2 regions of the Cobetia amphilecti genome follow, and region 1 is predicted to be linked to the other one. Evidence: predicted binding sites of a transcription regulator. Region 1 holds the regulator's gene; the other holds the start of a gene.
What was found. The regulator PhoB, encoded in region 1, activates phosphate uptake and scavenging genes when phosphate is short. The targets are predictions, from matches to a motif close to TGTCATANNNNTGTCANA.

Region 1 (4,877 bases):
TCCACCTGTGAGGCGCCTCATCCGTCAGCCGAGTCCCTGTGCCAGCCTGCGCCTCGCTGGCCTTCGCCCACGCGCGCGGCACCCGCTGCTTCGGCGGCGGTGCGCCGTCATTGGCAGCCGGCTGCCGCGCTGCAAGGTGTCATGCCGGCCGGCTGGTGGGCGTGGCTCTCCTCGACGGACTCGCTGACCCAGCGTCTTGCCAGCGCCATGCAGCAGCAGGATGAACGCGATGGCCAGCCCATTCAGGGCCTGCGCGTGCGCCTGCTGCTGCAGGACACCGGCCCCGCGCGGCTGGATGAGGCACGCCTGCTGGGCATCGGCCCACGCCGGCATGTCTGGCGACGCGAAGTGGCACTCTGTCATGGCGATACACCATGGGTGATCGCACGCTCGCTGGCGGCGCTGGACCTGGCCCACGGTCATCGCCTCTCGACGCTGGGCGAGCGCTCGCTGGGCCATTGGCTGTTTCGCCAGCCCGACCTGACCCGCAGCGCCATCGATGTCAGCCGCGCCCCGCTGGTGCTTTCGAGCCCCAGGCCGCTGGCCCGCACCACCAGCCTGTGGATGCGCCGCTCGATGTTCTCGCATGGTCGCTTCAAGGTGCTGGTGCAGGAGGGCTTCACACCGGCCTTCCAGCACGCGCTGCAGCTGGCCTGAGCCTTGCGCCCGACTGGCCTCGTATCCCTCTCTTCCCTTGCCCACTACCACCCGCCCAGGAGCCCCGATGACCGCGTCATCCACTTCCGCCGCTTCGCGTCCTTCCAGACTGGCCGACTACCTCGCCCTGACACGGCTGGACCGCCCCATCGGCACCTGGCTGCTGATGTGGCCGACCCTGTGGGCACTGTGGCTGGCGGCAGATGGCATTCCCGAGCGCACGACCCTGCTGATCTTCATCGCCGGGGTCTATCTGATGCGCGCCGCCGGCTGCGTCATCAACGACTACGCCGACCGCCATTGGGACAAGCATGTCGAGCGCACGCGTGACCGGCCGCTGACCTCGGGCCGCATTTCGGAGCGCGAGGCGCTGACGCTGTTCGGGGGGCTGGTCGCGGCCGCCTTCGTGCTGGTGTGCTTCACCAACCTGACCACGGTGCTGCTGTCGATCGTCGCCGTGCTGCTGGCGGCCAGCTATCCGTTCATGAAGCGCTTCCATCATCTGCCCCAGGTGGTGCTGGGCGCCGCCTTCGGCTGGGCGATTCCGATGGCCTTCGCCGCGACGCTGGAGGAGGTACCGACCTACGGCTGGTGGCTGTTCGCGGCCAACCTGATGTGGACGGTGGCCTACGACACCGCCTACGCGATGGTCGATCGCAACGACGACCTCAAGGTGGGCATCAAGTCCACCGCCGTGCTGTTCGGGCGTGCCGACAAGCTGATGATCGGCCTGTTGCAGCTGGGCATGCTGGCGGTGTTGATCGGCATCGGCCTGCAGCTGGCGCTGGGCATCTTCTACTGGCTGGGGCTGGCTGCTGCCGCCGTCACCTTCGTCTGGCAGCAACGTCTGATCCGTGAGCGTGAGCGTGCGCCCTGCTTCCAGGCATTCCTCAACAATCATTGGACGGGTCTGCTGATCTTCGCCGGTATCGCCCTGGCGACCTGGCCGATGAGCTGACTCCTGCATAAACATTAGTATTATTTAATCTAAAGCGACCCCTGCCCTCTGTTGCTCCCCAGCCCACGGTTCATGCCTGCCTGCCGCGCCTCCAAGGCGGCTGGCAGGCTTGCGTGCAAGCTGCCATGCTGGCAGTTGTCATCTCGTTGTCATATAAGCGGGTTGTAATCGTCATCGACTTGTCATTCTGGCGCGTGCGCCGACTGCTGCATGGGATCTAGCGATGAGCTCCAAGACCGTACTGATTGTCGACGATGAATCCTCGATTCGCGAGATGATCGCCGTTGCCCTCGAAATGGCGGATTACCGCGTGCTGGAGGCAGACAATGCCCAGGACGCCCACGCCATCGTCGTCGATGAAAAGCCCGATCTGCTGTTGCTGGACTGGATGATGCCGGGCACCAGTGGCCTGGAGCTCGCGCGGCGCCTCAAGCGTGACGAGACCACCTCGGAGCTGCCGATCATCCTGTTGACCGCCAAGGGCGAGGAAGACAACAAGATTCAAGGTCTGGAAGCCGGTGCCGACGACTACATCACCAAGCCCTTCTCGCCGCGCGAGCTGGTCGCCCGTCTCAAGGCCGTGCTGCGTCGCACCACTCCCAAGGGAGTCGAGGAGGCGGTGGAAGTCGAAGGCCTGATGCTCGACCCGGCCAGCCACCGCGTCACCGCCCACGGCAACTCGCTGGATGTCGGCCCGACCGAATATCGCCTGCTGCAGTTCTTCATGACGCATCAGGAGCGTGCCTACACTCGCAGCCAGCTGCTCGATCAGGTATGGGGCGGCAACGTCTATGTCGAGGAGCGCACCGTGGACGTGCACATCCGTCGCCTGCGCAAGGCGCTGGGCACAGGCCATCAGCATCTGATCCAGACCGTCCGCGGCACCGGTTACCGCTTCAGCGCTCAGGCCTGAGGGATTCATGCGCTATTGGACCAACGAGCTATGGCGCCTCGGCTACCTTGCCGGTGGCTTCGGCCTGATCGGTGGCCTGCTGGGTCATCTGGGCTGGGGCCTGGCGCTGGGTCTTTCGCTGTATCTGTTCGTCCATCTCAAGCACTTGAAGAGCCTCTACACCTGGCTGATCACCAATCCCCATGAAGAGCCGCCGCCCGGCGATGGCGTCTGGGGAGACCTGCTCGATCGTCTCTACCGCTACCAGAAGGGCCAGCGTCAGGCTCAGGAGCGACTGCGCAGCATCCTCAACCGTATCCAGGAATCCTCCGAGGCCATGCGCGACGGCCTGGTGATGCTGGACAACCACGGTGACATGGAATGGTGGAACAGCGCTGCCGAGCAGCTGGTCGGTCTCAAGGCCAGCCACGACCGCGGCCAGCACATCACCAACTATCTGCGTGACCCCGTCTTCATCGACTACTTCAATCGGCTGGCCTACCGCGAGCCGCTGACGCTCCAGTCGCCGCTGTCTGACAACCTGACGCTGCAGATCTCCATCACCCTGTTCGGTGACAACGAGCGTCTGGTCATGCTGCGTGACGTCACCCGCCTCTATCGTCTTGAAGAGATGCGCCGCGACTTCGTGGCCAATGTCTCCCATGAGCTGCGCACGCCGCTGACGGTGCTGGCAGGCTATCTCGAGACCTACTCCGATTACGCCGATGACCTGCCACCGCGCTGGCAGCGTGGACTGGGCCAGATGCAGAGCCAGACCGACCGCATGCAGCACCTGGTCGAGGACCTGCTGACCCTGTCACGCCTGGAAACCGACGAGCTGTCCGACAATGGTCGCTGCATCGACATGAGCGCCCTGCTCGGCCATATCCGCGACGACGCCGAAGGCCTGTCCCAGGGGCGCCACACCTTCTCCATCGAGGCCGATGCCAGCCTGTCTCTGCGCGGTGAGGAGCAGGAACTGCGCAGCGCGATCTCGAATCTGGTCTTCAATGCGGTGCGCTACACCCCCGAAGACTGTCATATCACCCTGCGCTGGAAGGCGGATGACCAGGGCCTGCTGGTCGAGGTGGAAGATGACGGGGACGGCATCGACCCGGTCCACCTGCCGCGCCTGACCGAGCGCTTCTACCGCATCGACAAGGGCCGCAGCACCGCCACGGGAGGCACCGGCCTCGGGCTTGCCATCGTCAAGCATGTGCTGATTCGCCATCAGGGCCATCTGGAGATCGACAGCCACCCCGGCGAGGGTGCGCGCTTCCGCTGTCACTTCCCCGACGAGCGAGCCTGTCAGGCGAGCGCTCCCCAGGCCAGCAGTGCGCTAGCCCAGTGATGTGCTGATTCCGTGATGATCTGACCCGGACGCCAGCCCAACGCAGAACGCCCCGCAGCCACCTCGAAAGGAGGCGACTGCGGGGCGTTTCGTTTGGTCAATCAGACGACGCTGCGGCTATTTCAGCGACGAGCCAACTTAGCGACGAGCCAGTTCAGCGACAAGCCAGCTCTGCGACAGGCTGTCTCAACGACGCGGCGCCGGCAACTGACGGTAGTGGCTCTGCCACATCAGTACCGCCCCGGCGACGGCGCCCGGGATGAACAGCAGATTGGCCAGCGGCACCAGCGTCATGACGAACACCGCGGCGCCGAAGGTCAGTGAGGGCCACCAGCGCGCCTTGAGGCGCTGCTTCATGTCACCGAAGCTGACCTGATGGTTGTCCATCGGGTAGTCGAGGTACTGGATCGACATGCTCCAGGCCGAGAACAGCCCCCACAACAGCGGCGAGAGCAGGTTCAGGCCCGGGATGAAGCCGATGATGAACAGCGCGATCATGCGCGGGATGAAGTAGCCCAGCTTGGCCATTTCACGCCCCAGCGAGTCGACGCCGATCTTCATCAGGCCGCGGTCATCATCGATCAGGGTGCCATCCAGACGATGCTCGACCTTCTCGGCCAGAATGCCGTAGAAGGGCGCGGCGATCAGGTTGGTCACCAGGCTGAAGGTGAAGAACACCACCAGCAACAGACTCACTACCAGCACCGGCCAGATCAACCAGCTGAGCCACTCCAGCCACGCCGGTACCTTGAGCATCCAGTAATCGATCCAGCCACCGAACTGGTTGAACAATACCCACAGCGTGATGCTGTAGAGCACCAGGTTGATCGCCAGCGGTACGAATACGAAGCGGCGCAGCCCGGGGGTATAGACCATGCGGGTCCCGCGGACCAGCGCCGATACGGCATCAATCATGCGACGTCCTCGTCATCTCAAAAGAACCGGTCAGCCAGCGGGCTGACCGGAGCCACACCCTAGCACTCCCGCCTGCGCGGCGCAGCTGTCGGCCGCCTGACATC
Region 2 (4,877 bases), 370 kb from region 1:
CATGGCGGCGATCAATTCATCGCTGTCATGCTCGCTGGGTCGCTGTCGACGTATCCAGTCGATGGCGATGTTGCGGGTCATGGTGCCGAGCCAGGTCATCGGGCGGGCGCGGCCGGCGTCATACTGGGCGGCGGCGGCCCATACCCGGATGTAGACCTGCTGAAGACAATCCTGCGCGGATGCCTCATGTCTCAAGATACGCAGCAACTGAGCGTATAGATGCGCACTGGTCGCTCGATAGAGCTGATCCAGTGCCTTGGCATCCTGCCGGGCGCATCCCGACAGATACTCAATCAGTGCATCATTTCGGGAATCCTGCATGCATGCATTCCAAGCTGTGGGCGCGGTGTCAGGCACCGCTGGACGAATGCGTGTTGCCGATCATGTTGCTCGACAACCAAAGATTATACTGATGCCACTTCAGGCTGATAGCCCTTCTTTATGCGTGCGGGCAACGGTTTGTTGCCGGTTCACGCTTGCGCAGGACGATCTGGAGTGCAAGGATAGGCCTATCACCTTTTTCATCGTCACCACTGGATACCGGCCCGACCCATGAATCAGACCACCAGCCACCGCCCGTTCACTGTCGCTGCCTGCCCTTCGGGCCAGGCGGCGTGTGCGGCCGGCTATTGGTATTGGTTTACACAGGGGCGCGCCTGAGGTTACGGCGCGCCTGTCTCGTACGGGCTGCCACCACCTTGAAGAACCCCCGGTCGCAGCTACGGCCGGGGGTTCTTGCGTTTCGGGCCTTGCGAAATCCATGACGAGAGGCATGTCACCCTAACGTGCCGACAATGATTGCAGCATGAATGACGAGAGGAATGACCATGCGCACCACTATCCTGACTACCCGCTTTTCTCTTGCCTCCGCTCGGGTCGTGCATGGTTATTGGCGCTGGCGATTTAGCGGCGTCCTGCCTCTTTCCGCTGTCACCGCGGGGCAGGGCGAGCAACACCGGGGTGACGATTCGCGAAGTCCCTGTCTGTCAGAATGAATATTGCGTGATGGAGCCGATGCTTCATCACAGGAGAGAAGACCATGAACGCCAGCCTTGAACGCGTGTTGACCGCCAACCCGCACACTGCCGACGCCACTGCTGACCCCTTGACTGCCGAGAACGCCACCGTGACCCGCTCTGATGCCGCCCAGACACCGACCACACCCGGACGCATCAGTCGTGAAGCCCTGCCCAGCGCCAGCGAATTGCGCGAGCAGCTGCCGGTGGACGCCGACCTGGCCGGCCAGATTCGCCAGCATCGCGATGAGATCAACGCCATTCTCGCCGGCGACGATGATCGCCTGCTGGTGGTGGTGGGGCCGTGCTCCATCCATGATCTCAAGGCCGCGCGCGAGTACGCCCAGCGCCTGGCGGTGATCGAGCCGCAGGTGCGTGATCGCCTCAAGCTGGTGATGCGTGTCTATGTCGAGAAGCCGCGCACCACGGTGGGCTGGAAGGGGCTGGCCTATGATCCGCATCTGGATGGCAGCGATGACATGGCCACCGGCCTGCGTCAGGCACGCGAGCTGATGCGCGAGATCAACCAGCTGGGCCTTCCGGTGGCGACGGAGCTGCTGCAGCCGCTGACCGCCGCCTACCTGGAAGACCTGCTCGGCTGGGCGGCCATCGGCGCCCGTACCACCGAGTCGCAGATCCATCGCGAGATGGCCTCCGGCCTCGGCTGTGCGGTGGGCTTCAAGAACGGCACTGACGGAGGCGTCGAGGTCGCCGTGCAGGCCATCGGGGCGGCGGCGCATGGGCATCGCCACTTCGGCATGGATGACAGCGGACGTCCGGCGCTGATCGAGACCGCGGGCAACCCGCATACCCATGTGGTGCTGCGCGGCGGCCATGGCCAGCCCAACCATGACGCCGCCTCGGTGGCCGCCTGCCGGCGTGAGCTGGAAGGCGCTGGCCTGACGCCGCGTCTGATGGTCGATTGCAGCCACGCCAATTCCCGCAAGGACCACCGCCGCCAGAGCGAAGTGATGCTGGATGTGCTCTCTCAGCGCCTGGCGGGGGATGATGCCTTGATCGGCGTGATGCTCGAGAGTCACCTCAATGAAGGCAAGCAGGCCTTGCCGGCAGCGGAGAAGCTCTCCCAGCTGCGTCATGGCGTGTCCGTCACCGATGCATGCCTTGGCTGGGAAACCACCGAGCACCTGCTGAGCCTGGCCGCCGAGCGTCTGCGCGAGGCCTGAGATCAAACGCCAGACTCGCGTCTCGGTGGGAGGATGACGTCGCGCTTGCCTGATGTTTGCTGAATTTGTCGGCTTGTCCTGAAGTCCCCAGCGCCCAACGGTCGAAAGGCCGTTGGGCGCTGTCGTCTCTTGCCTTTGTTGCCCGTTCGTCACGGAATTGTCATCGGGCTCGCGTATCACTCTTGTTGCCTTCGGCATGCCCTCAAGGGGCATGCCTGAACAGAACAACCCGAAACCTGACTACGGGGAAGCGACATGAGCAAGGAAATCGAAGACCATCGCCTGCTTAATCCCAGCAGCAACGAGACGTTCTCATCCGTCATCGAACGACACATCTCGCGTCGTCGTGTCCTGCAGGGTGGCCTGGGCATGGCGGCTGCCAGCATGCTGGGTGGTTTCGGTCTTGCGGGGCTGAGCACCACGGCCAACGCCGCCAGCAATGCTGCGGGCGAGAAGACGGCTCTGGCACTGGCCTTCGAATCGATCAAGGGTTCACGCACGGATGCAGTCGTGGTTCCCAAGGGGTATACCGCACAGGTGCTGGCGCCATGGGGCACGCCGCTCAATGCCAAGGCACCCAAGTGGAGCAAGGACCTGGCGATGACGCCGGAGATCCAGCTCAACACCGTCGGCATGCATCACGATGGCATGCACAATTTCGCCTTGAGCGACGACACGGCCTCCAGCAACTTCCTGCTGGTCATGAACAACGAATACATCGATCAGGATGCTCTGTGGGCGCCCAAGGGCGGTGCGACCAATGCGGATTCCGGCAAGCGTCCGGCCGATGAAGTGCGCACCGAGATCAATGCCCACGGCGTGACCATCGTCGAGGTCAAGAAGGCCAGCAATGGCAAGTGGGAAGTGGTGGGCGATTCGCGCTACAACCGCCGCTACACCAGCGCCAGCGAAATGAAGCTGAGCGGCCCGGTAGCGGGCAGCGATTACGTCAAGACGGCCTTCTCGCCGGACGGCATGCGCACCCGTGGTACCAACAACAACTGCGCCAACGGCTACACCCCGTGGGGCACCTACCTGACCTGCGAAGAGAACTGGCCGGGCTACTTCGTCAAGCGCAGCGATCGTCAGCTCGATGACAACCGCATCGGCATCGAGACCGAGCGTGGCCGCTATGGCTGGGAAACCGCCGCCGGGGATGCCAGTGAAGTCGATGGCGAATTCGCGCGTTTCGACAACACGCCGACGGCAGACAGCGCCGACAAGGATTACCGCAACGAACCGCGGACCTTCGGCTATATCGTCGAGATCGACCCCTACACCGGCGAGCAGGCCATCAAGCGCACCGCGCTGGGCCGCTTCCGTCACGAAGGTTGCTGGCCGGGCAAGCTGGTCGAGGGTGAGCCGGTGGTCTTCTACTCCGGTCACGATTCGCGCAACGAGTACATCTACAAGTTCGTGTCAGACGCCAAGTGGGACGCCGCTGATGCCCGTGGCGCCGGTGACTTCAAGGACCGCCTGGCGATCGGCGACAAGTACCTGGACAAGGGCACGCTGTATGTCGCCCAGTTCTCCGCCGATGGCACCGGCACGTGGCTCAAGCTGACCCCGGACGCCGTGACCAAGGATGGCCGCACCCTGGCCGAGGCACTGGGGCTGGCGGCCGATGACCTGGCTGGCATCATCATCCACACCACCGATGCGGCTGACCTGATGGGCGCGACCCCGATGGACCGTCCGGAGTGGGGCGCGGTGGACCCGGTGTCCGGTGAGGTCTACATGACGCTGACCAACAACTCCAAGCGCACCGAGGAAGGCACTGACGCCGCCTTCACCAACGATGGCACCGCCATCGAGGAGCCGGGTGTCGGTTACAAGACCGCGCCGACCAACGCGGCCAATCCGCGTGGCAACAACGAGGCGGGGCAGATCATCCGCTGGCGTGAAGCGGGCGATCACAAGGCCTTCGATTGGGAGATCTTCGTGTTCGGCGCAGCGGCCAGCGATGCCGACAACCTGTCCGGCCTGACCGAGATGAACGAGTTCGCCAGTCCCGATGGCCTCTACTTCGACGGCCGCGAAGGTCAGGACAGCATCCTGTGGATCCAGACGGACAATGGCTACGAAGGCATCACCGAGGTCACCAATGACCAGCTGCTGGCGGTCGTGCCGGCAGGTCTCGAGCAGGCCGAGGGAGACGCGGCCGTAATCGGTGCCGACAACCAGGCGCAGCTCAAGCGCTTCGCGGTGGGCCCGAACGGTTGTGAAGTCACCGGGATCTTCACCACCCCGGACAAGACCGCGATGTTCATCAACATCCAGCACCCGGCCAACTGGCCGCAGAGCGATGACGCCACCGCCGAAACTGACGGCAGTGTGCGTGCCCGCGCCGCGACCGTGGTCATCCAGCGCGAAGATGGCGGCCAGGTCGGCGTCTGATGTAAGCCGCCGCGCGTCAGGTGTGAACGCAAAGCCCCCGTATCGATGATACGGGGGCTTTTTCATGCGCCTGAATCTGGCCCCGCTTCGCTTGAGGGTGCTTGGTCGATCAAGCGGGTGGGGAGGGCCAACGACAACGGCCCCCACGCAAGCGTGAGGGCCGAGAGTTCATGAACTTTGTTCTGTCCTGACCTCGTCGAGCGCGATCAGGCCTTGGCGGCGTAGGCGAACAGCAGGGTTTCCTGCACGCTGATCGGTTCCGCGTCGCCGGCATCCAGCT

Region 2: the regulator PhoB is predicted to act here: its motif matches at 2,348-2,365, upstream of R1T44_RS17035 (PhoX family protein).

What each region holds. Positions count from the first base shown of each region.
Region 1 covers NZ_CP136695.1:272,721-277,597, forward strand. Annotated here, with positions in the region: gene R1T44_RS01220 (chorismate--pyruvate lyase family protein) at 100-657, shown strand; gene ubiA (4-hydroxybenzoate octaprenyltransferase) at 725-1,615, shown strand; gene phoB (phosphate regulon transcriptional regulator PhoB) at 1,839-2,528, shown strand; gene phoR (phosphate regulon sensor histidine kinase PhoR) at 2,536-3,858, shown strand; gene cysZ (sulfate transporter CysZ) at 4,045-4,773, opposite strand.
Region 2 covers NZ_CP136695.1:4,034,981-4,039,857, reverse strand. Annotated here, with positions in the region: gene R1T44_RS17045 (sigma-70 family RNA polymerase sigma factor) at 1-321, opposite strand, end outside; gene R1T44_RS17040 (3-deoxy-7-phosphoheptulonate synthase) at 1,040-2,200, shown strand; gene R1T44_RS17035 (PhoX family protein) at 2,456-4,597, shown strand; gene ppk1 (polyphosphate kinase 1) at 4,804-4,877, opposite strand, start outside.